Regions from separate parts of the Nocardioides korecus genome, predicted to be linked through region 1. Evidence: riboswitches for the same ligand, from Rfam matches in the RefSeq annotation. Region 1 holds a riboswitch; each other region holds the start of a gene.

Region 1 (9,559 bases):
GCCGGGGCGACCCGCGAGGTGAAGGTCTGGAGCTCCTCGAGCGTGTGCACCCCGAGACCCCCCAGGCGCTCCATCAGCCCGTGGAGCACGTCGACCGTGGCGCGGGCGTCCGACAGGGCCCGGTGGTCGGGGGTCGTCGCGGAGCCGAAGGCGACCGCGAGCGAGCTCAGCTTGCAGTTGGGCGCGTCGTCGCGGGTCACGACGCGGCGGGCCAGCCGGGCGGTGTCGACCACCTCGAAGGCCGGCCAGTCGCGGCCCTGCTCGGCGGTGAAGTGCTTGAGGAACCCGATGTCGAAGGGGGCGTTGTGGGCGACCAGGACGCACCCGCGTGCGAACTCCAGGAACGCGGGCAGGGCCACGTCGATCGACGGGGCGGTGGCGACCATGGAGTTGGTGATCCCGGTGAGCACCGCGATGAAGGCGGGGATCTGGGCACGGGGGTTCACCAGGGTCTGGAACTCGCCCAGGACCTCGCCCCCGCGGACCTTCACGGCGCCGATCTCGGTGATGCCGGCACCGCCCTGGACCGAGGCGCCGGTGGTCTCGAGGTCGACCACGCAGAAGGTGACGTCGCGCAGGGCGCGCCCCAGCTCGTCGAAGCTCATCTGTGCCGACCACCTGCTCATGGGACGACCGTAGGCACCCCCACCGACACGACCGTGGAGACGCGGCCGAGAGGTCTTGTCGGTGGTCGCTGCTGGAGTCGTGGCACTGCTCGACCCGCACCCCCGACGGCCTTCCCCTGCTCCTGCCGTCACCCACCGCAAGGAGATCCCCATGAGCGTCCGCATCGACTGCGACACCTGCCTCGTCCGAGGCCTGTCGTGCCACGACTGCGTGGTCACCGTCCTGCTCGGCCCCCCTCCCGAGCTCGGCTTCGACGCCGAGGAGCAGCAGGCGCTCTCGGTGCTCGCGGACTCCGGGCTGGTGCCTCCGCTGCGCATGGTGACCCCGGTCGCGGGACCCGCCGTGGAGTCGGCGTGAGGGCCTCGGGTGTGGCGAAACGCACACGCATGGAGCGGGACGAGGTTTGGCGTCGGGGCGACCCACGCCTAGTGTGAGGCGCTATTGGCCTCCGGACCAGGGCACCACAAGGTGCACTCGGAGGCCGCGCCGAGTCTGACCGGTCGCCCTCGGATGCGACCGTTCGGAGCCGGGGACCCAACGTTCCTGGGGTGAATCCGGACCTCGCTCGCCACCACAGTGGCGGCAGGACCGGTAGGGCTTTCTTTGGGCCCGAACCCGTCAGCTCACCTGGTAGGCGTCCAGACAAAGAGGAGCCCGACCTCTCTTGAGCGCCGGTCACAGCCACCCGTTTGCCCGCACGACTGCAGGACTCGCCGTCACCCTCACCATCGGTGGACTCTCCATCGCCTCGGTGAGCCCGGCCTCCGCAGCTCCCGACACCAGCTCCATCGGCGCCGCCAAGTCGCGCGCCGCCACCCTGTCCCACCAGGCCGACCTCGCCCGAGGTCGTCACCAGGCGGTCGAGACCTCGCTGACCCAGGCCCGCAAGCGCCTCAAGGGCATCGACACCTCGATCGCGCGCAGCAAGCGCGTGGTGACGCGCCTGCAGTCCGAGATCGCGTCGATGGCCGTGGACGGCTACCAGTCCGCCGGCGGCACCTCCGACCCGGCGACGCCCCCGGTCCTCAAGACCCCGGGCTCCACGACCCTGCTGACCGGCGTCGCGGCCGTCAGCGAGGACACCGGTGGCCGCACCGAGCGGATCGCCAGCACCACCGAGTCGATCGCCGAGCTCGCCACCCGCGAGGCGGGCGCGACCGTGCAGGTCACGCGGCTGGCGGCGCGTGAGGCCACGCTCCAGCGCCAGGCCACGTCGGCCAGCGCCGGCGCGAGTGCCGCGCAGGCTCGGGTGAGCACCCTCGAGCAGCAGGCGGCCGAGGCCGCTCGCAAGAAGGCCGAGGAGGCCCAGCAGAAGGCCGTCGTGGCCCACGGGCCCGCCGTGGCCTACGCCCTGGCGCAGGTCGGCAAGGCCTACGTCTGGGGTGCCTCGGGCCCGAGCGCCTTCGACTGCTCCGGCCTCACGATGGCCGCCTGGTCGCAGGCCGGCGTCTCGCTGCCGCACAACGCCGCGGCGCAGTACAACACCGGCCGGCACATCTCGGAGAGCGAGCTGCAGCCCGGCGACCTGGTGTTCTACTACAGCGGGATCAGCCACGTCGGGATGTACATCGGCAACGGCAAGATCGTGAACGCGCTCAACCCGGGCACCGGTGTGAAGATCTCCGGTCTCCACGACATGCCGTACGTCGGTGCGGTCCGTCCCGGCTGAGTCACCTCGAGGCGCCCGTCCCACCGGGGCGGGCGCCTCGGCACGCCCACCGGGTGGGCTCCTGCGCCGACGGGCCCTCGTGCCCCTCTCGGCGCTCCTCGCCGTGCTGTGCCTGCTCCCGGCCTGCTCGAGCGAGACCGACCTCGCGCCCCCGCGCCCGTCGACGACCGCGCAGCCGGACCACTCCGGCCCCGCCCAGGCCGCGCTCGACGCCCTGGAGAACGCCTTCGCCGCCGGCTCGTCCCGGGCGGCGGCCGCCGTGGCCGCACCGGGGTCGGCCGCGCTGCTGACCTCGCTGGGCCGCAACGCCCAGCAGCTCCGCGTGCGTGACGTCGCGCTGCGGTACGTCGACGACGCGGCGCCCCTGTCGGCCTCCCAGCAGGCGGCCCTCGGCGATGGCGCCTGGCGCGGGACCATCGAGCTCTCCTACCGCTTCGCCGGCGTCGACCGGCGCACGGCCAGCATGGACACGTCCGCGGTGTTCGTCCCTCGGGGTGGCCGCGCGCTGGTGGCGTCCTTCGGGGGCGACGGAGCCCGTACGCCGCTCTGGCTGCAGACGGGCCTCGCGGTCCGGCACACACCGGGCACGCTGCTGGCCGTCGCGGGACCGGACGCCGGCCGCTACCCGACCCTGGTCGCCCGGGCCCTCCGTCAGGTCCGTCGCACGCTGCCCGCCTGGAAGGGGCCGTTGGTGGTCGAGGTCCCGCGCACGCGCGACCAGCTGGACACCGCGCTCCACGACTCGTCGAACACCTACGACGACATCGCAGGCGTGACCACCACCGAGGACGGGACCCTCACGCCCGGGTCGCCGGTCCGGGTGTTCCTCAACCCTGACGTGTTCGGCCGTCTGGAGCAGCGGGGGGCGCAGGTCGTGATGAGCCACGAGGCGACCCACGTCGCCACCGGCGCGACCTTCGTCAGCATGCCCACCTGGCTGCTCGAGGGCTTCGCCGACTACGTGGCGCTGCGCGGGACCGGCATCGGGGTCCAGACCGCCGCCTCGCAGATCCTCGCCCGCGTGCGCCGCGACGGACCGCCGGACGGCCTGCCCACCCGCGCCGATCTCGCCCCGACCGCCACCGGCCTGGGGGCGACCTACGAGGAGGCGTGGCTGGCCTGCCGCTTCCTCGGGCAGCGGTTCGGCAACGCCGGGATGGTCCGCTTCTACGACGCGGTCAGCGGCGGCGAGCCGGTCGCGCGCGCGTTCCGCACCGTGCTGGGCACCACCCAGGCGAGCTTCGTGACGGGGTGGCGCGCGGACACGTCGGCCCTGGCGCGCCAGGCTCGCGTGGCACGCTGACCGGGTGTCCGCACCTGCCCCTGCCCCACCCTCCGACGACACGCCCCGGGGCGCCCGTCCGCCCGCGACCGCGACGTCGGTCCGGTTGTCCTGGTGCCTGGTCGGGGTGGGCGCCGTCGTGCTGGCGGTGCTCGCGGGTCTGCTGGTGCCGTGGTCGTGGGTGCCCGGCGGTCACGTGGTCCCCGTGCCGGCACGCGAGGTCTTCAGCGAGCGGCAGATCAGCCGCGGCGAGGCCTACTCCTCGCTCCAGCGACACCTCGGCTGGGCCTCCCTGGTCGTCTCGCTGGCGGTCGCGCTGGTGCTGGGGCTGACGCGCCTGGGGGCCCGGGTCGTGCGGGTGCTGCCGGGACCGTGGTGGGTCCGGGCGACCCTGGGCGCCGGGCTCCTCACCGCCGCCGGCACCCTGGCCACGCTGCCGTTCGGGGTGCGGGCGCGGCAGCACGCCCTGGACTACGGCCTCACCCGGCAGCCCCTCGCGGGCTGGCTCCAGGACCAGGCGTCGTCGCTGCTGGTGACGTGGGTGATCGCCGCGCTGGTGGTGCTGCTGGTGGTGGGCACGGCGCGCCGCTCCCCGCGTCGCTGGCCGCTGTGGACGGGAGTCGCCGGGGCCCTGCTGACGGTGCTGGGCTCGTGGGCCTACCCGGTCCTGGTCGAGCCGCTGTTCAACCACTTCACGCCGCTGCCGGCCGGTCCGTTGCGCACGCGCATCCTGGAGCTGGCGGCTCGCGAGCACGTGCCGGTCTCCGAGGTGCTCGTGGCGGACGCGTCCCGGCGTACGACGACGCTGAACGCCTACGTCTCCGGCTTCGGCAGCACGCGGCGGGTCGTGCTCTACGACACCCTGGTCGAGGACGTCCCGCAGCGCGAGACGCTGGTCGTGGTCGCCCACGAGCTCGGGCACGCCCGCCACCAGGACGTCGTGCTCGGCACCGCGCTGGGGGCCGCCGGCGTGCTGGTCGCCAGCGGGCTGGCGGGCGTCGTGCTCGGTCGGCGTCGGGTGCTGCGGCGCAGTGGCGTCGAGGGGGTGGGGGAGCCCGAGGTCGCGGCCCTCGTGCTCGCACTGGTGGCGATGGGCACGCTGTTGGCGAGCCCGGTCGAGAACACGATCAGCCGTGCGATCGAGGCGCGCGCCGACCGGGCGTCGCTGGCGGCGACGGGCGACTACCGCGGCTTCGAGCGGATCCAGGCGGGCCTGGCGGCCCGGTCGCTGGCCGACCCGGAGCCGCCGGCGTGGAGCCAGTTCTGGTTCGGGTCCCACCCCACCGCGCTGGAGCGGGTGGGGCTGGCCCGAGGGGTGGAGCAGGTGGCGCGAGCACGGCGGTGACCCAGGACGCGGTCGAGCCCGGCCCGGTCACCGTGAGGTGACGCGGACCGGGCTCGAGGGACGGGGCCGGCTGGTGTCAGGCCGACGGCCGCCCGGGACCGGGTCGGACCGAGGTCAGGCGCACTTCGTCGTGCTGGTGGCGGTCCCGTTGTTGGTGGAGACCTTGGTGCACGTGGACGAGAAGATGCCCGAGATCATGCCGCCGAAGAGGAAGACGACGGCGACGATGAGGGCGGCGATGCCGGCGACGAGGAGGCCGTACTCGACGGCGGAGGCGCCGTCGTCGTTGCGGCGGGCGGTGGCGGAACGAAAGAGCTCGAGCATGATGGTGTCCCCTCGGGTGATGGTGGGCGTGTCCTGGTGACCCGCTAGGACAACGTTCTCAAAACGGACGAATCCCGACATCAGGTGTCCGGTTGATTGTGAATAGTCCCTGTGGGTGATGCATGTATTAGTCACCTTGGAAGGACTCGGCACACATGAGATCGAGCCCGGCCCGGTCACCGTGAGGTGACGCGGACCGGGCTCGAGGGACGACGACCCACCACCCCCCGGTGTCGCCGACGCGGTGCTCGGCCACGTCGGCCAGGGGCCGTCGTCCGGGTCCTGCGCACGTGGTTGCGCAGGAGATGTGGTGGCAGGGCCTACCGGGAGATCGGCAGGTGCCCGTGCGAGGGTGAGGTCGTCAGCACTTGGAGTTGGCGGCGGCGGTGCCCTTGCCCGCGATGGTGCCGCAGGTGTTGTTGAAGATGCCGGAGATCATGCCGCCGAAGAGGAAGACGACGGCGACGATGAGGGCGGCGATGCCGGCGACGAGCAGGCCGTACTCGACGGCGGAGGCGCCGTCGTCGTTGCGGCGGGCGGTGGCGGAGCGGAAGAACTCGAGCATGGTGGTGTCCCCTCGGGTGGTGGTGGCGAGCCCCGGTGGCCCGCTTGGGATAAGTCTCTCAAATCAGACGAATATGGACATTAGGTGTTCGGTCAGACCTGGGTAGTCCGTCCGGGTCATCTCGGGCTAGTCCACGTGGGGCGGGAGGTCGTCGGTGCGGGTGCCTCCTGGTGGAGACGCAGTCGCGCCCGGCCCGGCCACCGAGAGGTGACCGCGCCGGGCGCGACGGGTGGCGATCGATGCGTGCTCGACGACTCCAGCTCAGCAGGTGCCGGTGGTGGTGGCGGTGCTGGCGGAGCCGGCCTTCACCTTGCCGCAGGTGTTGTTGAAGATGCCGGTGATCATGCCGCCGAAGAGGAAGACGACGGCGACGATGAGGGCGGCGATGCCGGCGACGAGCAGGCCGTACTCGACGGCGGAGGCGCCGTCGTCGTTGCGGCGGACGGTGGCGGAGCGGAAGAACTCGAGCATCGTGGTGTCCCCTCGGGAAGTAGTCGGCCGACCCTGTGGTCCGCGTGAGACAACTCTCCTAAATCAGACTATTCGGAACATCGGACGTCCAGTCGGTTCGCCATGACCCAGATGGGTGATTTGTCCGTAGTCCTCCGGGGTGGCCGACGTGAACGCGGTCGCGCCCGGCCCGGCACCGCGAGAGGGTGCCGGACCGGGCGCGTGAGGTGTCAAGAACCACGGGTCCCGATGTGTCGCGTGGGTGTCGCTCGGCCGTGACGTCAGGGCCGCGGTTCGGCCCTGCGTGCGGGGTCACGCAGGGGCGGTCTGGCGGTCGCCTAGCAGTTGCCGGTGGTGGTCGCGGAGCTGGCGGAGCCGGCGTTGACCTTGGCGCAGGTGTTGTTGAAGATGCCGGTGATCATGCCGCCGAAGAGGAAGACGACGGCGACGATGAGGGCGGCGATGCCGGCGACGAGCAGGCCGTACTCGACGGCGGAGGCGCCGTCGTCGTTGCGGCGGGCGGTGGCGGAGCGGAAGAACTCGAGCATGGTGGTTTCCCCTTGGATGTAGTGGCCGACAGACCGAGCTGCGACGGTTGCGTGGAACAAGTGTCGCAAAACGGACAAGCCGGGGCATCCCCTTTTCAGAAAAACCTCTGGTCGCCACGGGTGGTTCTGAGGTAGTCCGTTCGGGTGGTCACCCGCCCGCGGACTCCCCGATCAGACCCAGGCGCATGGCCGTCATCAGGGCCTGGGCTCGGTTGGCGGCCCCGAGCTTGTCGTAGATGCGACCGATGTGGCTCTTGGCAGTGGACTCGCTGAGGAAGAGGCGGCTCGCGATCCCGGACACCCCGAGGCCCTCGGCGAGCAGGTCGAGCACCTGGCGCTCGCGATCGGTCAACCGCGGGGCCGAGGTGCGGCGGCGTCGCAGCAGCGCGGCCGGGAGGTCGGCGCAGGCGAAGGTCAGGGGGGCCGTGGCGGCCTGGCGCGCGGCGCTGAGGACGTGGGCGGTGGGCGAGTCCTTGCCGACGAACGCGGAGGCGCCGGCGTCCATGGCGGCGAAGAGCTGCTCGTCCCCGGCGTACATCGTGAGCACGACGAGGCCCATCGATCGGCTCTCCTGACGCAGCGAGCGCACGAGGTCGAGACCGGAGCCGTCGGGCAGCCGGACGTCGGTGACCACGACGTCGGGGCTCAGCTCGTGCGCCCGTGCCAGTCCGTCGGTGACCGTGGCGGACTGTCCCACCACCTCGAACCCGGTGGCCCGGGCGAAGGCTCCTGCCAGTCCCTGGCGGATGAGCTCGTGGTCGTCGATCAGCAGCACGGTGGTCATGACGGTCCGCAGGCGGGGGATGCCTGGCCTCCAGGACGAGGCTAGCGGGGCGAGGAGCCGACGCGGACCAGGACGCGCGTGCCCGGCGCCGACGGCTCCGGAGCCTCGACGAGCAGGTCCGCACCCACGCTGCGGGCGCGCTCGCGCATGATGGCCAGGCCCTGGGAGTCGGGCCGCGGGTCGTGGGGCCTGGTGCCGTCGTCGCACACCTCGATCTCGGCGTACGGCGACCGCACGGTGCACCGCAGCCACAGGTTGTCGGCGCGGGCGTGCTTGCGGGCGTTGGCCATCGCCTCCTGGGCGATCCGCAGCAGCTCCAGCTCCACGTCGCCGGGGAGCCGGGGCCCGTCCTCGTCGAGGGTCACGTGCACGGCCATGGAGGAGGTGGCGCTCACCTGGTTGGCGTACGCCGAGAGGCTCTCGCCCAGCCCGGCGCCGGCGTCGATCTCGTGCCGGAGGTCGAAGATGGAGTGCCGCAGCTCGGTGACGATGCGGGTCAGCTCGGAGCGGAGCACGCCCAGCTGCTGCTCGAGCACGGGGTCGTGGGCGCCGGCGGCGAGGTTGTCCACCAGGTAGCCCAGGGAGGCCACGTCCTGGGCGATCCCGTCGTGCACCTCGCGCGCGATCCGCTGCCGCTCCTGGCTGGTGGCCGCGTCGCGCACCCGACCGAACAGCAGCGCGGCCTGCAGCTGCACGGCGTGCAGCCCCAGGCGTCGCCGGAGGTCGACGGCGACGGAGGTGTCGACCGGGGTGAGCGACTCCAGCACCAGGACCGCGATCATCTCGTCGTTGGCGGAGAGCGGGATCGCCGTGCGGTGCTCGCGCAGCATCATGGCGTCGTACTCCCAGCAGCGGGCCGACAGCTCCTCGGCCCAGGTCATCGCGCCGGCCTGGGTCCCCGCGCTGTAGCGGACCGGGACCATCGCGCCCGAGGGCGAGCGGACGAAGACCCCGGCGGCACGGGTCGGGACCGTCTCCGCGGCCTCGGTCATGACCCGTTCGGCGATGCTGACCGGGTCCAGGCCGCCCGTGAGCCGCCCCGAGAGCGCCTCGAGCCTGCGGATCAGCCCGACCGCGCTGCGGTAGGAGCCCTCGCTGTCCGGCGCGGGTGCGGCGGGGCGGCGGGCCCGCAGGCCGAGCAGCCCGAGGCCCACCGCGGTGGCCAGCCACGTGAGCGCGTTCGAGGCCATCGCCCGGTCGATGGTCTGGGGCATCGCCACCCAGACGGCGAGCAGGGTCAGGAACTCCGGGACCACGACCCGCACCAGGCCGGGCCAGCCGAGGTCGAGGGACCCGAGCAGGGCGGGGATGACCAGGTAGGGGACCACCGTCGCCTCGTGCGGGTGCCCCACACCGGCGACCACGGCCACGGCGAACCCCTCGACGACCGCGATCGTCCACTGGGGCCAGGGCGTCCTCCACGACAGCAGGAGCGCCGTGAGCGCCACGACCAGGAGGGCCAGGGCACCCACGAGGTAGTCCGGGCCCGCCAGCGCGGCCAGGGAGGTGAGGGTGGCGAGGGTGAAGACGCGGGCGGCGACGGCCACCCGGGTCAGCTCGGTCACTTCATCCCTGAGAAGTTGTTCATGATCGAGATGCCGGCCGGCCCCAGGACCGCGATGAACAGGCACGGCAGGATGCAGAAGATCAGCGGGACCAGGATCTTGACGGGGACCTTCTGGGCCATCTCCTCGGCCCACTGGCGGCGCTTGGTGCGGATCTCGGTCGACTGCACCCGCAGGACCTGACCCACCGGGATGCCGAAGGCGTCGGCCTGCACCATCGCGCTGACGAAGGACCGGAGGTCGGGCAGGCTCGTGCGCTCGGCCAGCCCGCGCAGGGCCTCGGACCGACCGCGGCCGATCTGCATCTCCTGGAGCATGCGCTGGAACTCCTCGGCCAGGGGGCCCTCGGTGTTGCGGGCGACCTGGGACACCGCGGCGTCGAAGCCGAGACCCGACTCCA
Region 2 (9,559 bases), on a different contig from region 1:
TGCACGCCCAGAACCTCGGTCGCACGACGTTCGGCCCCGGCGACCTCCGCGGGCTGGCCGCGCTCGGCCGGGGTCCCTGCCGCTCCTAGGAAGGGCCCGGCCACGAGCGGCCGCACCCGCGGACGCCGCTGCGGCGTGACGCCCGTCTCGTGACACGGCACACCCGAAACCAGGACGTCATCGGGGCATCATCTCGGCGTCACCGTCGTTGGGCACAGTGAATCTTGGATCGTTCCAATCCGATGCGATCCACCCGACCGACCGATGACATCGATCCCGTGGAGGACACCATGAGCACCATCCGACGCTTCGCCAGCACCCTGAACAGCTACACCCTGTGGGCCTTCAACGCCCCCGACGTGCTCAGCCCCGGCCGCCGCGGCTGAGGTGACCGTGCATGACGCCCACCATCCGGGGCCCGGCCAGCCGGGTCTCGAGGCGGCGGGCGTTGCGCTTGAGCGGTTGGGCGACGTACTCCCCCAGGATCACGCCGGCCGCCAGGGCGATCGTGGTGGCCGCGGCCGCTGAGAGCTGCACGACGCCCTGGCTGTCGCCCTGGGACATGAAGCTCAGGCCGCGGTAGATCGACAGGCCCGGCAGCATCGGCACCAGGGCCGGGACCACCACGACCAGCGGCGGCACCCCGACGCGTCCGGCGATCGTGTAGCTCACCAGCCCGATCACGACCGCCGCCCCGGCCGCGGCCCACGGCATCGACTGCGTCGGGCTCTGCACGCCGAGGTAGGCCAGGTGGCCCAGGAACGTGCTCATCGCCACCGCCGGCAGCGCCCTCAACGGGGCGTAGCAGGAGAACGCGAACGCGCTGGCCGAGATGATCGCCCCGACCAGCACGAGCGGCGGGGCGCCCAGCCCGCTGTCCCCCGGCCGCACGCCGGCCAGGTCGACCCCGAACGAGGTGCCGATCGCCAGACCGGCCGAGACGCCCGCGATCAGCCCGGCGGTGGCCAGCAGCGCCTCGATCACCCGTGCCCCCGAGGTCAGGTAGAAACCGCTGAGCGCGTCCTGGATGGCCCCCATGAAGCCGATCCCGGAGAGCAGCATCACGATGCTCGCCGTGATCACCAGCGAGGTGTCCACGTCGAGGTCCAGCTGCTGCTCGAGCGCGCCGGTGCCGAGCGCGAGCAGCGTGGCCAGCAGCCCGCCGGCCGCCTGCTGGTAGAACATCGGCCACTGCTGGCGGCTCAGCACCTGCATGAGCAGGGTGATCAGGACGCTGGCGACCGTGGCGACCACCGTCACCACCAGGCCGCCGCCCAGGATCGGGGCGATCGCCCCGCCGACGGCGCCGGACCCCAGCGTCACCGCCCACCGGGGCAGCCAGTGGCCGGTGGAGTTGATCCGCGCCACCCGGGCCCGCGCCTCGGTGACGTCCACGCGGTCGGTGAGGACGTCGTCGACCAGCTCCTGGACGCGGGTCAGGTCGTCGTAGTCGATGTCGCGCACCGCGACGTTGCGGGTCAGCAGGACCGGCACCTCGTCGGGGTCGCTCTGGTAGCTCATCCGCAGCAGCGTGAAGGTCACGTCGACGTCGGCGTTGCGCAGCCCGAGGTGCTGGGTGACGCCCAGCATGGTCGCCGTGACGTCCGCCGCCCCGGCGCCGGAGGAGAGCAGGATCTCCCCGATCCGCAGGGCGAGGTCGAGGACCTTGTAGGTCTCACGGGCGTCAGTCACGCCCGCCATTGTGGGCCTCCGCGACCGCCTCCCCCAGCCCCTCGTGCGAGCGCGGTGAGGCGATTCACAGGGGACCCCGCGGACGGTCGGGAGCCCGCGTCACCGGACCGTCACACGGCGGCCCTACGGTGGCAGCCATGACCTCCGACCTCCGCGAGCGCGTGCTCGCCGCCAAGCAGTCCGCCGGCCTCACCTGGGCCGAGATCGCCGAGGCGCTCGGCCGACCCAAGGAGTGGACCGTGGCCGCCCTGTTCGGCCAGCACCCGGTCCCGGCCGAGCTCGCCGAGAAGGCCGGCGCCCTGCTGGACCTGACGGCCGACGACGTGGCCCGGCTGCAGCGCCAGCCCTACCGGACCGCCGAGCCCGAGCTGCTGGGCGACCCGACGATCTACCGCTTCCACGAGGCGCTCCAGGTCTACGGCCCGACCATCAAGGAGCTGATCCACGAGGAGTTCGGCGACGGCATCATGAGCGCCATCAACTTCAGGCTCGACGTCTCGCGCCGGCCCGACCCCGACGGCGACCGGGTCGTGGTGACCTTCGACGGGAAGTTCCTCGACTACCGCTGGTGAGGCGCCGCGCGCCCCTCGCTAGCGCCGGTGCGGCGCCCGCTCGGCGTCCTCGACCAGGCCCCGGAGCCGCTCGGCGAGCGCGGGGGTGAAGGAGCCGGCCGGCGCCCGCCAGCCCCAGTTGCCGTCGCGCACGCCGGGGGTGTTCATCCGGGCCTCGCTGCCCAGGCCGAGCAGGTCCTGGGCGGGCACGACGGCCAGCTGCGCGGTCGAGGCCGTCGCGAGCCGCACGAGCGCCCACGGCATCTCCTCGGTCGGGTCCTGGAGGTGCTCGCGGGTGCGCCGCCGGGTGTCCTCGTCGATCGAGCGCCACCAGCCGAGCGTGGTGTCGTTGTCGTGGGTGCCGGTGTAGACGACCGCGTTCACGCCGTGGCGCTCGGGCAGGTAGGGGTTCTCGGCGTCGCCGTCGAAGGCGAACTGGAGCACCTTCATCCCCGGCAGGCCGAAGTCGGTGCGCAGCCGGTCGACCTCGGGGGTGATCACGCCGAGGTCCTCGGCCACGAGCGTCCCGGGGCCGGCGGCCTCGACCAGCGCCTCCAGCACGGCGTGGCCGGGCCCGGTGACCCAGTGGCCGTCCTTGGCGGTGGGGGCGTCGACGGGGACGTGCCAGGCGGCCTCGAACCCGCGGAAGTGGTCGATCCGCACGAGGTCGAACAGCTCGCGCTGGCGGGCGATCCGTCGGCGCCACCAGGCGAACCCGTCGGCGGCCATGGCCTCCCAGTCGTAGTGCGGGTTGTTCCAGCGCTGGCCGTCCACGGCGAAGTAGTCCGGCGGCACCCCGGTCACCTCGGTCGGCCGGCCCTGGTCGTCGAGCTGGAAGAGCTCCCGGGCCGCCCAGACGTCGGCGCTGTCGGGGGCCACGAAGATCGGCAGGTCGCCGAAGAGCAGGACGCCCCGCGCGGCGGCGTGGGTGGTCAGCGAGAGCCACTGCTCGGCGAAGACCCACTGCTCCAGGCGCACCGCCTCGACGCGGTCGGCCACCGGCGCGAGCACCTCGGCGACCCGCTCGGGGTCGCGGTCGCGCAGGCCGGGCTCCCAGGTGAGCCACGAGGTGCGCCCGGCCAGCTCGCGCAGCACGGTGAACTCGGCGTACTCCTCGAGCCAGGGCTGCTGCTCGCACCACACCTCGAACTGCGTGCGCTGCTCCTCGCTGAGCTCGGCCACCGACCCCAGGCCCGCCTCGTCGCGCAGCTCGGCGCTGATCAGCAGCGGGTTGCCGGCCATCGCCGAGAGGGAGTTGTACGGCGACCCCTCGTCCTCGTGCACCGGCACCAGCGGCAGCACCTGCCAGACGCTCACGCCGGCGTCGGCCAGGAAGTCCACGAACGCGTGCGCCCCCGGACCCAGGTCACCCTCGGGGAGCGAGGTGACGTGGAGCAGGACGCCCGCGCGACGCACCTGGAGCGGACCGGACCCGACGGCGCCTTCAGACATGCCCGTGATCCTAGGGCTCACCGACCCGCCCCCGCGGGCGCCGGCCCACCCGGGCGTGACGCACACCACCACCCGACCTTTTGCACTCACGCCCACCTGAGTGCAAAACTGCACTTCGTGACCCAGAGTGCAACCACGGCTCCGAACGCCGCGCCCGACCTGCGCACGGCCAAGCGGCAGCAGACCGCGCAGCGGATCACCGAGGTGGCCCGCCGCCTGACCGTCCAGCACGGCCTGGACGGCTTCACGATGGACGACCTCGCCCAGGAGACCGGCGTCTCCCGGCGCACCCTGTTCAACTACGTGCCCGGCAAGGACGACGCCGTCCTCGGCCCGTTCCCCAGCCCCACCCCGGAGCTCTTCGAGACCTTCGTGGCCGGCGGCCCCCACGGCAGCCTGGTCGACGACCTGGCCACCCTCGTGGTCGAGATCCTGCAGCAGAACCCCGAGACCCCCGAGCAGGTCGCGCTGGGTCGCGAGGCCCTGCACGCCCACCCCCGCCTGCTCGCCCTGGCGCTGCAACGGCTCCAGGAGCTGGTCGAGTCCTGCCAGGAGTTCGTCCAGCAGCGCGAGGGGTCGGCGTACGACCGGGGGCGCTTCGACGTCGCCCTGGCCGTCGTCGTCGCCTGCCTGCACCTGTCCATGGACCGGTTCCTGACCGGTGACCACGGCGCCGACCTCGCCCCGCTCTTCCTCGACTCGCTGGCCACCGCCCGCGACCTGCTCCGCTGACCCCGTCCCTGCCTCCCGCCCTCCCCCTGCGCCTCCCCTCCCTGACCTCCTGGAGCCCCCCATGGCCACCCTGCTCTACCGCCTCGGCCGCACCGCGTTCCGCCGCTGGCCCGTCTTCGTCGCCGCCTGGCTGATCGCGCTGATCGGCATCGGGGTGGTCGCCACGTCGATCTCCAAGCCGATGGTCGACAGCTTCTCCATCCCCGGCATCCCCTCGCTCAAGGCCCAGGACCTCCAGAAGGAGCTGTTCCCCGGCACCCCCGATGCCCAGGACCAGGCCAGCCTCACCGTCGTGGTCGCGGCGCCCCAGGGGCACACCCTGCGCGAGAAGGAGTACGCCGCCAAGGTCGACGCGCTCGTCGCCGACCTCTCCCGGCTGACCCAGATGCCGCGCGACGTGCGGCTGGTCAACCCGGTGCGCGCCTCGGACGCGCAGTACCAGCGCGCCGTCAGCGAGTCGGTCAAGGGCGGCACCCCGAAGCCGGTCGCCCAGGCCAACGCCAAGGCCCTGCTCCCGCTGAGCGCCGACGGCCGGACCGGCACCATCACGTGGACCTTCGCGGTGGGGTCCGTGGCCGACGTCACGACGTACACCCGCGACACCCTGCTCGCCGACCTCGCCGACGCCCGCGCCTCCGGCCTCGACGCCCAGGTCAACGGCTCGGGCATGCAGGCCGTGCCCGAGACCGGCGGCACCAGCGAGCTCGTCGGCATCGGCGTGGCCCTGGTCGTCCTGATGATCACCTTCGGCTCGCTGGTCGCCGCCGGCCTGCCGATCCTCTCCGCCCTGGTGGGCGTGGGGCTGGGCATCCTCGGCATCACCGGCGCCACGGCCTTCACCACGATCGGCACCACCACCCCGATCCTGGCCACGATGATCGGCCTGGCGGTCGGGATCGACTACACGCTGTTCATCCTGGCCCGCTACCGCAACGAGCTGCGGCGGGGCCGCGAGCGCTCCGAGGCCGTGGGCCGCGCGGTCGGCACCGCCGGCTCGGCCGTGGTGTTCGCCGGCCTGACCGTCCTGATCGCGCTGGCCGCCCTCAGCGTCGTCGGCATCCCGTTCCTGACCAGCATGGGCCTGGCCGCCGCCGGCACCGTGTTCATGGCCGTGCTGGTCGCCCTCACCCTGCTGCCCGCCGTGCTCGGCATGCTCGGCGAGAAGGCCTTCGCCGGCCGGGTGCGCCGCCGCGAGGACAAGCACGACGCCCACGGGCTCGCGCTCAACAACGGCGTCCGCTGGGCCCGGCTCGTGGGTCGCGCGCCGGTCGTCGTGCTCCTGCTGGTCGTGGTCGGCCTCGGCGCGCTGGCCGTGCCCGCCAAGGACCTGCACCTGGCGCTGCCGACCGACTCCACCGCCGCCCAGGGCACCACCCAGCGGCAGGCCTCCGACCTGATCTCCAGCGCCTTCGGCCCCGGCCGCGAGGCTCCCCTGCTGGTCGTCGTCGACGCCCGCGAGGCCGGCTCGCGCGCCGAGCGCTCGAAGGCCATCGGCCAGGTCGTCTCCTGGGCCGCGCGGGAGAAGGGCGTGACCAACGCGCAGGTCATCGCCATGAACCAGGCCGGCACGGGCGCCCAGGTGCTGGTCACTCCGCGCACCGGACCCGACGCCCAGGCCACCACCGACCTGCTCTCGACGCTGCGGTCGGGGCAGTCGGGCATCGAGGCCCGCTCCGGCACGAGCGTCGGCGTCACCGGCGTGGTCGCGATCCAGACCGACGTCTCCGACCGGCTGACCAACGCGCTCCCGGCGTACCTGCTGATCATCGTGGGCCTGGCGTTCCTGCTGCTGATGCTGGTGTTCCGCTCGGTCCTGGTCCCGCTGACCGCGACGCTGGGCTTCCTGCTCTCGGTCCTGGCCACGCTCGGGGCCACGGTCCTGATCTTCCAGGAGGGCCACCTCGGCCTGGTCGAGGGTCAGCCGCTGGTGAGCTTCATGCCGATCATCGTGATGGGCATCGTGTTCGGCCTGGCGATGGACTACCAGGTGTTCCTGGTGACCCGGATGCGCGAGGCGTTCGTGCACGGGATGTCGGCGCGCGAGGCCGTGGTCGACGGGTTCCGCAACAGCGCCCGCGTCGTCGTGGCGGCCGCGACCATCATGATCTCGGTCTTCGCCGCCTTCATCCTCCAGCCCGACCCGCTGATCCAGTCGATCGGCTTCGCACTGGCCGCGGCGGTCTTCTTCGACGCCTTCGTGGTGCGGATGGCCCTGATCCCGGCGGTGATGTACCTCCTGGGCGACAAGGCCTGGTGGCTCCCCCGCTGGCTGGACCGGGTGCTGCCCTCGGTCGACGTCGAGGGCGAGCGCCTGCAGACGGAGTACGTCGGCACCCACCTCGCCGACCCCACCGAGGAGTCCGACGAGCCCGACGAGCCCGACGACGAGCCCACCGGCGAGCGCGAGCCCGACCTCACGCACGCCTAGGTCCACATGGCACGCGTGTGCCATTGCCGCCCGGCGCGTGGCCCGTCTAGGGTCTGGGGCGTCCCGGAGCACCGGGGCGCCCCCCGTCGTCGCCCAATCCTGTCCGGAGCGAGGGGCCCACGGATCACACGCGGACAGGAGCGGGGAACCCACGTTCCACCGGACCAGCGCCCACCGCGCCGGTCCTGGGGTGAGGCCACACACGTGGCCGGGCAACTCCAGCCCGAACCCGACAGCTAACCCCGCAGGCGCCCGGAGGAACACTCATGCGCCTGCGCACCCTCGCGTCCGCTCTCGCGGTCGCCCTGGTCACCACCGTCCTGGTCACCCTCTCCTTCGCCGGCTCCGCCGACGCGGCCACCATGCGCACCTGGCAGCGCCTGGCCAACTGCGAGTCCGGCGGCCGGTGGCACATCAACACCCACAACGGCTACTACGGCGGCCTCCAGATCTCCAGCGGCACCTGGCGCGCCTACGGCGGCAAGCGGTACGCCCGCGACGCCCACGCCGCCTCCCGCTACCAGCAGGTGAAGATCGCCACCCGGATCAGGAACAACCAGGGCTGGGGCGCCTGGCCCTCCTGCTCGCGCCGCATCGGCGTCCGCTGACCCCTCGGTCCAGCAGACCGCTCAGCCCCGGGCCGCGCCGTACCCCAGCACCGCGGCGAGGCCCAGCGCGCTCCGCGGGGCGTACGCCGTGCGCCACAGACCCCCGTGGGCCGCGGCGTACGCCTCGTCCTGCCAGGGGTGCTCGTGGCGCGGGCCGCCGCCGGTGTGCAGGTCGTGCACGAGCAGCGCGGCCATCAGCACGTTGGAGGTGGACGGGTCGAAGACCTCGACGCCGAACCGGTGCGCCCCGGCGTACGCCGCGGCCAGCGCGCGGTTCTTGACCACCGAGCGGGTCCGCGTCGGCGGGGCGACGTTCATCGACACCGTCGACCCCTCGGCGCGGGCCACGGTCGCGCGCCAGCGGTGCACCCGCTTGGCCAGGGCGTAGTTCGGGCCCTGCTGGGCGACCAGGGAGTCGTTGACGCCGGGGTCGCTGCCGGCGACGTACTGGCGACGCAGGAGACGGCCCCCGGTCAGCGTGCGCAGCGGGCGCCCGACGACCTTGGACCGCGCCCCCCGACCCTCGTACGCCGCCGTGGACGCGGCGACGGCCTCCCCCGGCACGGCGAACACGTCGGTCGGCGTGGCCAGGAACCCGAGCGCGACGTCGTCGCGGGCGTCCTGGAGCCGCGTCGTGAGCTCGTCGACGGCCGCGGAGAGCCGCAGGTTGACCGCGCCGTCGGCGTAGACGTAGTTGCCGACCACGAGCTCGCCGGGCTGCTCGGCCAGCCACCGCGCGACGGCGGGCACCGCGGTGAGCAGGTCGACGCCGGCGACCTCGTCCAGCGGGCCGGAGGCGCCCCCGGCGACCGGCGCCACGAGGCTGCCGGCCCCGTCCTTGGCCAGCTCGAGGGTGCGCCGCCAGATGTCGGGGCGGGCCAGGTCGACGGCCGCGACCCGGGCACCCCACCGCATCAGCGCGGGCAGCGGGCCCATCTCGGAGCCCGCGCCGAGGACGGCCACGGTGCGGCCCTCGAGCCGCAGCCAGTCGGGGTTGTCCAGGACGGCCTCCACGGCCTCACCGACGCTCGGCTCCACGACGCCGGCGGCGACCCACTTCTCCACCCGACGGCGTACGCCGGGCCCGCGCAGCCGCTCGCCGCGGTAGGGCAGCACCAGCTCGCGCACCGGCTCGCCGTTGCCGATCACCTCCACGCCGCTGACGGGGCCGGCGCCGAGGTCGCCCGCGACGCCGGCCGCCACCTCCGGCCACTCCGGGAGCGGGTGCTCGCCGGCCTTGTCGGCGACCCGCATGCGTCGGTTGAGCGAGGCCAGCCCGTCACGGGCGATGGTGACGGCGTCGTCGGGCGAGGACAGCCCCGCCTCGACCAGGCGCCGCATGTGCGTCAGGTAGTCCGAGCGCCACGCCGTGGCCTGCTCGGCCGCCCGCGCGCCGGTCGCGTCCACCCCGCGCAACGCGTCGGCAACCACCGCGCGTCCGGTGGAGGAGGTGCTGCGGCGGCCCTCGGCGTCGGTCGGGAAGACCAGTCCGCGGCGGTCGGCTTGCTCGGGGTTCGTCATGGCCTCATGGTGCCCGAACCCCTCGAGGACACTCGACACGAACCCCGAGAGGCCTCACGCAGGATGAAATCGGACGCGATCTGTTGCACCATGTCCCGGTGACCGGCAGTTTCGACGATGTCTGTGACCAGCTCGAGGAGTGGGAGTCCACGCTCCCGCCCGACGCCTGCCTCACGGCGGTGGAGGACCTGGTGGCCGGCCTCCCGCCCGGCGCCCCCGGGCGCGCCGAGGCGCTGTTCTTCGCCGGTGAGAAGGCCCTGATGGCCGGCGACCCGGTGGCGGCCCGCACCTGGCTGGAGCGCTCGGCCGCCGAGCCCGGCGAGGTCACCATCGATCCTCGCGCCGAGCTTCTCGGCTGCTTCCTGTCCCTCGGGCTGGACGACGAGGTCGAGAGCCTGCTCGAGACGCTGCGCAAGGCCTCGGCCGCGGGCGACGTCCGCGGCAGCTTCCACGAGGTCGTCGGCGAGGTGCTGGAGCAGGCCGAGCGCCTGGAGGAGGCCGAGCGCTGGTTCAACATCGGCCTGCTGGCCCTCGACGAGCACGACCCCACCGACTCCGAGGAGTCCTGCCTGGCG
Region 3 (9,559 bases), on a different contig from region 1:
GCGGACCTCGTGGTCCTTCGGGTTCGGCGTCACCTGCGACCAGACCACCGGCTGCAGCCCGACGGCCCGCAGGTGACCCAGCAGCACCTCGACCCACCCGGCCTCGATGATCCCGGGGTCGGTGACCACCATCGGGCGGCGCGCGCCCAGCCGCTGCGCGGCGAAGCCGGCCTCCTCCAGGGCCCCCAGCCCGAAGACGACCTCGGGGGCGTGGAACTTCGCCACCTGCGACCCCGAGGTCACCGCCGAGGGGGGCCGGGCGGGCTCGCCGACGCCGGAGGGGGCCAGCGTCGTGCCCGAGGTCGAGGTGGGGCTCATCGGCGTTCCAATGTGGGGAGGACCCGAGGCTACTCCGGCTGTCGAGCCCCGCCGGGGCCCGTGCGAGCGCCTCGGCGACCCCGCCGGGGCGGGCGGCGGGGAGGCCCTCGGCGCCCGCTCGCGGACCGGCGGCGTCACCGGCCGGTCTGCGGCGAGATCTCGGCGCGCACCTGGCTGATCCCCGTGCAGGGGAACTCGCCGCGGCGCGCGTGCTCCTCGATCAGCTGCGGGTCCTCGGTGTCGTAGACGCAGTAGAGCTTGTCCTCGGTGACGTAGGACTGCACCCAGGCGATGTCCGACATCCCCTCCAGCACCTCGTTGGACTTCGCGCTGATGTCGTGCAGCTCGGCGTCGCTGAGCTGCCCGGCACCGGGCAGCTCCCTCTCGATCACGTAGCGGTTCACGTCGGCTCCCTGGCTGGTGGCGGTCGTCACAGGCTAGGACGCGACCACCGCCGCGGCACCCGTCCGCCCGGGGCGGTCCGCACCTCCCCGACCGGGCAGGTGGTGTGGCTCGGCTGGCTACGGTGGCGGCCAGGGAGCACGGCACCGAACCGACAGTCAGGGGCACCACCATGAGCACCGCACCGCAGGACCGCACCGCCGACCAGTCCGAGGTGGCCGACCAGTCCAAGGTGGTGGAGCTGATGCGCGAGGACCGCTTCTGCATGCTCACCTCGGTCGGCTCCGACGGACGCCTGCACTCCCACCCGATGACGCCCCAGCAGGTCACCGACGAGGGCGACGTCTGGTTCTTCATCGACGCGACCAGCGGTCAGGCCGCCAACATCGAGGCCGAGAAGCGGGTCAACCTCGCCTTCTCCGACGGCTCCACCTGGGTCTCGGTCGCCGGCCACGGGCGGATCCGCGACGACCGGGCCAAGATCGACGAGCTGTGGAACCCGATGGTCGCCGCGTGGTTCCCCGACGGCAAGGACAGCCCGGACGTGCGGCTCCTGGAGGTCGAGTCGGACTCGGCGGAGTACTGGGACACCCCCGGTGGCCGGGTCGCCTCGGCGCTGGCCTTCGTGAAGTCCCGGATCACCGGTGACCGCCCCGACGTCGGCGAGAGCGGCACCGTCGAGCTCTGAGGCATTGCGGAACTGCGGAGTCCCGGTGACCTGAGCCACAGGGCTGGTGTACCTTTCCGGGGTCGATCACACCCCGGGAACGCCGAGTCCTGCCCGTCCCGGGGTGCCACCTGACTCCAGAGGGCAGGAGTGGGGGACCCACAGGTTCAACGTGCACCGCGTCCGGAGAGATCCGGGCGCAGCGCACTCGGGGTGAAGTCACCGCCAGGTGACGGAGCATTTCAGGGAACTTTCCAGCTCCAACCCGACAGCTGACCTCACAGGCGTGGAAAAGGACCCCCCATGCCCGTCAGCCTGCCCGTACGCCGTTTTCTGCTCAACCCGCTCCTCACGCTGATGCTCGTCATCGCCGCCGTGGCCCTGAGCCCGGCCCCCCAGGCCTCCGCCGCCACTACCTCCCGCGTGGCCCGCGCCACCGACATCGCGCTGCACCAGGTCGGTGACCCCTACCGCTACGGCGCCGCCGGGCCCGGCTCGTTCGACTGCTCCGGCCTGCTCTACTACTCCTTCCGCCGCGCGGGCATCAGCATGCCCCGCACCGCGTCGGCCCAGGCGGCCCGCGCCCGTCACATCCCGCGCAGCCACCTGCGTCGGGGCGACCTGATGTTCTTCACCAGCGGCGGCCGCGTCTACCACGCCGCGATCTTCCTGCGCTGGATCCACGGTCGCGCCCAGCTGCTGCACTCCCCCCGCACCGGCGAGCGCGTCAGCCGCACGATGGTGTGGACCAACAGCTGGTTCGGCGCGACCCTGCGCGGCTGACCGGCACCTGCTCCTCCCGCACCCGATCCACCGGCCGCCGCCGACTCACCGGCGGCCGCGCAACCGCCGCCCCGACACGGGTCCACGTGACCGTGCGGGGCGGCGGTCGCGTCCTACGCTGCGTCCATGACCATCCAGGACCGCCAGGAGCGCGACGAGCGTCAGGACTCCGCCCGGCTGATGGACGATCTCTTCGAGGCCTCGCCCGCCCCCGCCGTGCGGACCTCGGCCACCGCGGTCGCGGGCTTCGACCTCGGGCTCGTCGCCCTGGTCGCGACGCCGTTCGCACCGCTCGTCGGACTGGCCTGCCTGGCCGCGGTCCTCGCCGTGGTCGTCTCGATCACCGGTCTGGCGCGCGCCAGCCGACGTGACGTCTCGGGCGCGCAGCTGGCCGCCCTCGGCCTCGTCCTGGCGCTGGTCGTCGCGCTGCTGGTCGGCCTGCGCTACGCCGGCATCGACACCACCGTCGGCCCGGGCGTGGGCCAGACCGTCCGCGACGTCGTGCACGCCCTGGCCACGCTGGTGCCCGCGCCCCGCTAGACCTCCCGGCTACTCGGGCGGGGGACCCTCGGTCCGGCGCTCCGCGAGCCGACCCAGCCCGGCGTCCAGGCTGTCGCGCACCTGGGTGATCCGGTCGGAGAACCGACCGTCGGTGCGGTCCTCGATCGACCCGGTGAGCCGGTCCAGCACGCGGTCCACGTCGTCGCGGTGGTCGTGGGCGAGGTCGCCGGCCGTCTCCACGGCGCGCCGCAGGAGCTGCTCGCCGTTCTCCACGGCGTCGTTGAGGCGGCGGTCGAGGTCGAGCTCGTCGATCTTCTGCTTCAGGGTCTCGCTGATGCTGCTCATGGCTCGTCTCCTGTGGGGGCCGGGACCCTCCAGGATGCCACGGGCCCCGTCAGCGGGTCAGTAGCCGCTGGGCCGCGACGGGGTGGTCAGCCAGTCCCGGAAGAGCGTGTCGAGCTGCTGGCCGCTGATCCGCTCGGCCAGCCGGGTGAAGTCGGCGGTCGAGACGGTGCCGTAGCGGTGCTCGCGCGCCCAGGCCCGCAGCACCGCGAAGAAGGGACCGTCGCCGATCCGCTCGCGCAGCACCTCCAGCGTCATCGCGCCCCGCAGGTAGGCCGGCCCGAAGAGGTCCTTGGGGTCGCTCAGGGCGGCCGGGGCCGGGGACCAGAGGTCGGAGGACGCTCCGTTGGCGGCGTACGCCGAGCGGAAGGTCGCCGCGGTCGAGTCCCCGCCGTGGTCGGCGTCCCACAGCCACTGGGCGTAGGTCGCGAAGCCCTCGTTGAGCCAGATGTCGCCCCAGTCGCCGGGGGTGACCGAGTCGCCGAACCACTGGTGGGCCAGCTCGTGGACCTCCTCGGAGGAGTCCACCGGGCCGGGGAACACCGGCCGGTCCTGGGTCTCCAGGGCGTAGCCCACGTCGAGGGTGTGCGCGACCAGGCCGCTGCTGGAGAACGGGTAGGGCCCGAACTTCTGCTCGCCCCAGCGCACGATCTTCGGCAGCAGGGTGCGGGCCGCGGCCTGGGTGCCGAGCGAGGGCTGCACGAACGACCAGACCGGGAGGGTGCGCCCGGCCAGCGTGCGCAACGAGGACCGGTAGACCCGGTAGTCGCCGATCGAGACCATCGCCAGGTAGCTGGCCATCGGCTGGGTCCCGCGCCAGGTCCACGTCGTCCGGGCGCCGTGCCGGGCCCTGCCCGCGAGCACCCCGTTGCCGGCCACGGCCAGGCGCGAGGGCGCGGAGACCACGAAGGTGTAGGTCGCCTTGTCGCGCGGGGTGTCGTTGCCCGGGAACCAGGTCTTCGACCCGACCGGCTCGTTGACGGTGGTCGCCCCGTCCGGGGTCCGGATCCACCCCTCGCCGGTCCCGTCGGGGTCGGTGTGGCGGTGCGGCGTCCCGGCGTACGACACGGTGGTGGTGAAGGTGCCGCGCACCGCCCGCGCCGGGGTCACGACCAGCTCGTCGCCGTGGCGGACGAACCGGGCCGCCCGACCGTCGACGCGCACGGAGCGCACGGTGAGCCCCTCGAGGTCCAGGGAGTACGACGACAGCGGGCGCAGCGCCCGCGCCGTCATCCGGGTCGTCGCGGTGATGCTGCGATCCGCGCGGTAGGCGAGCTGGACGCGGTAGCGCAGCGCGTCGTAGCCGCCGTTGCCGTCGTCGGGGAACAGCGAGTCACCCGAGGTGGTCGCGCCGGCGACGGGCGCCGGGTCGCTCGCGGTCGCGGCGCTCCCGACGGCACCGACGGCCAGCAGCGGGAGCGCGGTCGCAGCGGCTGCGAGCAGGGACGTCGTACGGCGCACGGGGATCCTCCAGGGGGTGACTGGGACCAGCCTCCCAGACTCCCGGTCCTACGACAGCAGCACGACCCACCGGGCCCAGCCGTCGATCCTCAGCGGCTCGGAAAGGCCTCGTCGAGGAAGGTCGTCCGGGCTGCGAGCCAGTGACCTTCACCCGTCGGGGCGAAGCCGAGGTCCCCCGCCCGGACGGTCGAAGACGCCGTCCGCACCCAGCGAGCGCCGCGCAGCTCGGCCACGTGGCAGGCGGCGCGCAGGCAGGTCAGGGCCAGGAGCTCGCCGACATCGACGCGCTCCTCCACCGAGATGACGACCGTGCTCTCGTCACCGGCACGGATGGCAGTGGCCCGCAGGGATGGCCCCCCGCCGGAGGTCGGCCGGGCTTCGAGGGTGAACAGCGGCGCGTCAGGCTCGACGGGCGCCCCTTCCTGCGGCCCCGCGGGGGCGACGTCGAGGTCCCACCCCTCCGGGTCCGGCCATCGCACGTCGGGATGGAGCAGCACGTACCCCGCACCCTGCGTGCGGCGCGATGCGCTCACCAGCCCCGTGTCCAGGTCCACCATGAAGTTGGTGGGGAAGGTGTCCAGCCACTCGCGCCAGTTCGCCACCGGGAACCTCGCCCCGTAGTAGTACTCGCTCCGGGGTTCTCGCAGGTCGATCTCCACCCCGTAGCTCCACGGGCTACGAGACTGGTGGAAGACCACGACGCACCCGATCGGGGCATCGTCCACCCGGACGATCGTCGCGTCCGTCACAGCAGACCCGGATGGCAGCAGCCGACGCACCTCAGCCGCCCGGTCGCGCATGCCATCCGTCACGTGCTCCACCCCCACATCGCGAGTCGCCGGGCCCCACGAGAGGGCCGTCACCGAGGCCGTTCTTCATTGTGCCGAAAGCCGAGGGTGCTGAGGACCAGGTGGACCGAGGTACGGATCGTCGGACTGCAGCCAGGACGGCCACGTCTTGCGCGGAACCCTCATGTGGCAGTACATCGTCCTCAGCACGCCGTGGTTCGCCCGACCATCGCCCCAGTCGATCACCATCCGGATGTTGACCATCCGGCTCGTCATCCGGCAGGCGTTCTGGTTGCACTCGTACTCGTGGACCGTGAGGTAGTACGGCGAGTACCCGGAGGCGAGGGCGCCCTCGTGCCCGTAGTAGATGATCCGCCCCACCAGCCAGCCCGGCACGGCGTGGTAGCCGGTCACCTTCTGGTAGATGCCCTCCCCGACCCACACGTAGTTCCGCTTGCCGTCCGTCTTCGTGGCGCGCGGGAAGTCACCGGAATCGGCAGATGCGGGCGCGGCCAGGGTGAGTGGCAGCAGGAGGGCGCACCACACGGCGAGAACATGAGCGGCTCGCGCACGTCCACGGGCACACGCCGCCGGTGGTGTCGGATGTGACCCTGCCTCAGCCTTGGCCCTCATGTGGAACATCTCCGATGTCGGTGGTCACTTCTGAGCACCTACGAGAGCGTCCCTACCGACCCAGGGCAACAGCAACTTCACGGCCTGTGGATAACCGCCCGCTGCACTCGCTCTCGGCGCCGGGAACGGCCTGGTGCTGCCGGGCCCACGCCTGGCGCGAACGGGACGCCCGGCGGTCCTGGCTCAGCCGCGCAGCGCCCGGCGGTAGCGCCAGCGGTACCCGAGCTGGGCGACCAGGAGGACGGGGAAGACCAGGCGCCACGGACCTCGGCCCGGGCCGGTCAGCGACCGCAGGGTCAACCAGATCGTCCCGTCGGGGGTCCGGTGGACCATGAAGGCCTCCTCGCCCGAGACCGGGTGACCGGTCTCGGTGCCGTAGGCGAAGCCGCACCGGTCCGGTTCCTCGACCACCGCCACGACCCGCACGGGCTCGCGGACCGTCACGGGACCCACGCGGGCGGTGAGGACGTAGCGCCGACCCGGCTGCACGCGCGGGCTGCCACCGGTGACCGGGCGGACGGTGAAGCCGCTGCGGGTCTTCACGCCCCACGCGAGCACCGCGTCGCTGACCCGCTCCCACCGCTCCGCGCCGTGCCCGATGCGCACGGTCTCCTCGTGGCGGCGCAGGCCCGCGGGGTGCTCGGCCCAGGTCGCCGCCCCGGGGCAGGTGGACCCGACCGCCGCGTAGGTCAGCTCCGAGGTCACGGGCCCAGTGTGACGCGGTCGTCCCGTGCTCGACCCGGCGCTCGCCCCGGGCACCGGGCCGCGTGCCTCCCGGCGTGCAGACAGAAAGGGCCGGTCACCCATCCCTGGGTGACCGGCCACTGCTCCTGGTGAGGGTCCTGCGGCCGTGGGAACCACGACCCGAGGAGCCTCAGCGTGCGCGAGGGGGGAGTTGAACCCCCACGCCCTTTCGGGCACACGGACCTGAACCGTGCGCGTCTGCCTATTCCGCCACTCGCGCTTGAAGCAGGCGCAACCGTAACCCATGGGCCGCCGCCCCCCCAAACCGGGCCCCGGGCCCCGCGGGCCGACCGCTACCATCGCCACACCCGTCACGCGTGAACCACGCGTGGTCCCGACGGCACCCCGACGACACCCCGACGACAGCAGTGAAGGTGAGGAGGCGACGTGAGCGGCTTCCAGCGCTTCGAGAACCGTCTCGAGCAGATGATCAGCGGCGTCTTCGCGCGCACCTTCCGCAGCGCCGTCCAGCCGGTCGAGATCGCCTCGGCGCTCAACCGCGAGGTCGACAACTCCGCGCAGATCCTCAGCCGCGACCGCCGCCTGGTCCCCAACACGTTCCACGTGGAGCTCTCCGAGGCCGACCACCAGCGCCTGGAGGGCCTCGGCCCGCAGCTGCCGCGCGAGCTGACCGAGATGCTGCGCGAGCACGCGGCCGACCAGTCCTACGTCTTCACCGGACCGGTCGAGGTGGTGCTGGAGACCGCCGACGACCTCACCACCGGCCGGTTCCGGGTCCGCAGCCGCTCGGTCTCGCCCAGCAGCGTGGCCGCCGGCGACCCCACCGACACCCAGGTGCGCCGGGCCACGGCCGTGCTCGTCGTCAACGGGGAGAGTCTCCCGCTGACCCCTCCCGGCATCGTCGTGGGACGCGGCCACGACGCCGACCTGCGCATCGACGACCCGGGCGTCTCGCGGCGCCACGCCGAGATCCGGGTGGAGGAGGCCCACGACCGCCAGGGGCCGCCCACGGTCACCGTGCACGACCTCGGCTCGACCAACGGCATCTCGGTCGACGGCTCGCGCGTCGAGCGGGCCACCCTCGCCGACGGTGCGACCATCAGGATCGGCACGACGACCATGACCCTGCGCCTGCGCCACGGCGCCTGACCGAGAGTGCGTGAGCCTTGTCCGAGCTGACCCTGGTCCTCATCCGGTTCGCCTACCTGGCGATCCTGTGGATCTTCGTCCTCTCCTGCATCTCGGTCGTCCGCTCGGACATGTTCGGCGCCCGGGTCGCCCGTCAGGGGGCCGACCGACCCTCCCGCCAGGAGCGCAAGGCCCGCAGCAAGCCGGCCAAGCCCCGCCGCGGGGCGCCGACCCACGTCGTGATCGTCGAGGGCGGCAACAAGGGTGAGAGCGCCTCGCTCGAGGACGCCCCGCTGCTGATCGGCCGCGGCAACGACGCCGCCATCCGCCTCGACGACGACTACGCCTCCACCCGGCACGCCCGGATCGCGAGCAGCGGCGACCAGTGGTACGTCGAGGACCTCGGCTCCACCAACGGCACCTACGTCGGCAGCAGCCGGATCTCGCAGGCCACCGCCCTCCAGCTCGGCACCCAGGTGCGGATCGGCAAGACGATCCTGGAGCTGCGCAAGTGACCGCGCCCCGTGGTCCCCGGGGTCCCCGGAGTCCTGCATGAGGCTGCGCTACGCGGCCCTCTCCGACGTGGGTCGGGTCCGCAAGGACAACCAGGACTCGGCGTACGCCGGACCGCACCTGCTCGTCGTCGCCGACGGGGTGGGCGGGTCCGCGCGCGGTGACATCGCCAGCAGCGCGGCCGTCGGGGTGATGCGACGCCTCGACGAGCCGCCGGGCAACGACGTGCTCGGGGCGCTGGCGGGGGCGATCCACCGCAGCCACGACCAGATCGCCGCGCTCGTGGCCGAGAGCCCCGAGATCGACGGCACCAGCACCACCGTGACCGCCGTGGTCTTCGACGGCACCCGCCTGGGGGTCGGCCACGTCGGCGACAGCCGCGGCTACCTGCTGCGCGACGGGTCGCTCTCCCAGCTGACCACCGACCACACCTTCGTGCAGAGCCTGATCGACGAGGGCCGCATCACCGAGGACGAGGCCCGCGTCCACCCCCACCGCAACCTGATCCTGCGCGCGGTCGACGGCGTCCACGAGCCCGAGCCGGACGTGTTCTCCCTCGACGTCGCCCCCGGCGACCGGGTGATGCTCTGCTCCGACGGCTGCTCCGGCGCCCTGGACAACACCGAGCTGGCCCGCCTGCTGGGCGAGGGCACCCCCGACCACGCCGCGGTCACGCTGGTGAGCGCGGCGCTCGAGGCCGGCAGCTCCGACAACGTCACCGTCGTGGTGGCCGACGTCGTCGCCGACGACGAGGTCGACGACACCGACACCCACGCCGCCGCGACGACCGGCCCGATGCTGGTCGGCGCCGCGGCCGACCAGCCCCGGGTCGCGGGCGCCGGCGGCACCTCCGGGGGCGGACGCGCCGCCCGGATGACCGACACCGGCGAGATCCCGGCCGTCCCGGCGAGCGAGGGCACCGGCCGTCGCAGCGGCAGCGGAGGCGCCGGCCGCGGGGACGCCGAGGTCGACCCGGAGGAGGCGCGCTACGCCCCCCGGCCACCCCGTCGCCACCCGTGGCTGCGCCGGCTGGCGTTCGTCGGCATGGTCGCCGCGGTCCTCGCGGTGATCGGGGTCGCGGGCTACCAGTGGAGCCAGGGGCAGTACTACGTCGCCGACGACGGTGACACCGTCGCGGTCTTCCAGGGCGTCGAGGCCGACCTGCCCGGCCTCTCGATGCACCACGTCGAGCAGGCCAGCACCGTGAAGATCGCCGACCTGCCCAGCTACAACCAGCGCCAGGTGCGCGACGGCATCAGCGCCAACGACCTCGAGGACGCCCGCGGCATCCTGAGCCGCCTCCAGCGGCTCGCCGTGT

The links. Region 1 has a riboswitch for cyclic di-AMP ahead of ACYVDA_RS17640 (C40 family peptidase). Riboswitches for the same ligand answer to the same signal wherever they lie in the genome.
Region 2: another riboswitch for cyclic di-AMP. It lies ahead of ACYVDA_RS04740 (transglycosylase family protein); the one in region 1 lies ahead of ACYVDA_RS17640 (C40 family peptidase).
Region 3: another riboswitch for cyclic di-AMP. It lies ahead of ACYVDA_RS01185 (C40 family peptidase); the one in region 1 lies ahead of ACYVDA_RS17640 (C40 family peptidase).

The regions. Positions count from the first base shown of each region.
Region 1 is NZ_BAAGZO010000009.1:139,121-148,679, reverse strand. It holds gene ACYVDA_RS17650 (DEDD exonuclease domain-containing protein) at 1-626, opposite strand, end outside; gene ACYVDA_RS17645 (hypothetical protein) at 778-984, shown strand; cyclic di-AMP (ydaO/yuaA leader) riboswitch at 1,102-1,279, shown strand; gene ACYVDA_RS17640 (C40 family peptidase) at 1,292-2,296, shown strand; gene ACYVDA_RS17635 (hypothetical protein) at 2,376-3,599, shown strand; gene ACYVDA_RS17630 (M48 family metallopeptidase) at 3,604-4,923, shown strand; gene ACYVDA_RS17625 (Flp family type IVb pilin) at 5,038-5,247, opposite strand; gene ACYVDA_RS17620 (Flp family type IVb pilin) at 5,609-5,812, opposite strand; gene ACYVDA_RS17615 (Flp family type IVb pilin) at 6,074-6,283, opposite strand; gene ACYVDA_RS17610 (Flp family type IVb pilin) at 6,601-6,810, opposite strand; gene ACYVDA_RS17605 (response regulator transcription factor) at 6,959-7,594, opposite strand; gene ACYVDA_RS17600 (sensor histidine kinase) at 7,636-9,159, opposite strand; gene ACYVDA_RS17595 (type II secretion system F family protein) at 9,156-9,559, opposite strand, start outside.
Region 2 is NZ_BAAGZO010000002.1:303,198-312,756, reverse strand. It holds gene ACYVDA_RS04770 (matrixin family metalloprotease) at 1-89, shown strand, start outside; gene ACYVDA_RS04765 (threonine/serine exporter family protein) at 364-1,701, opposite strand; gene cynS (cyanase) at 1,830-2,264, shown strand; gene malQ (4-alpha-glucanotransferase) at 2,283-3,695, opposite strand; gene ACYVDA_RS04750 (TetR/AcrR family transcriptional regulator) at 3,813-4,427, shown strand; gene ACYVDA_RS04745 (MMPL family transporter) at 4,489-6,855, shown strand; cyclic di-AMP (ydaO/yuaA leader) riboswitch at 6,936-7,120, shown strand; gene ACYVDA_RS04740 (transglycosylase family protein) at 7,122-7,463, shown strand; gene ACYVDA_RS04735 (hypothetical protein) at 7,485-8,984, opposite strand; gene ACYVDA_RS04730 (hypothetical protein) at 9,083-9,559, shown strand, end outside.
Region 3 is NZ_BAAGZO010000001.1:257,317-266,875, forward strand. It holds gene ACYVDA_RS01170 (iron-containing alcohol dehydrogenase) at 1-318, opposite strand, end outside; gene ACYVDA_RS01175 (DUF4242 domain-containing protein) at 453-722, opposite strand; gene ACYVDA_RS01180 (pyridoxamine 5'-phosphate oxidase family protein) at 893-1,408, shown strand; cyclic di-AMP (ydaO/yuaA leader) riboswitch at 1,479-1,687, shown strand; gene ACYVDA_RS01185 (C40 family peptidase) at 1,691-2,170, shown strand; gene ACYVDA_RS01190 (hypothetical protein) at 2,297-2,710, shown strand; gene ACYVDA_RS01195 (Rv0909 family putative TA system antitoxin) at 2,720-3,016, opposite strand; gene ACYVDA_RS01200 (M1 family metallopeptidase) at 3,074-4,474, opposite strand; gene ACYVDA_RS01205 (hypothetical protein) at 4,564-5,295, opposite strand; gene ACYVDA_RS01210 (hypothetical protein) at 5,350-5,808, opposite strand; gene ACYVDA_RS01215 (DUF1990 family protein) at 6,079-6,600, opposite strand; tRNA gene ACYVDA_RS01220 (tRNA-Leu) at 6,776-6,859, opposite strand; gene ACYVDA_RS01225 (FhaA domain-containing protein) at 7,027-7,749, shown strand; gene ACYVDA_RS01230 (FHA domain-containing protein FhaB/FipA) at 7,767-8,243, shown strand; gene ACYVDA_RS01235 (PP2C family protein-serine/threonine phosphatase) at 8,281-9,559, shown strand, end outside.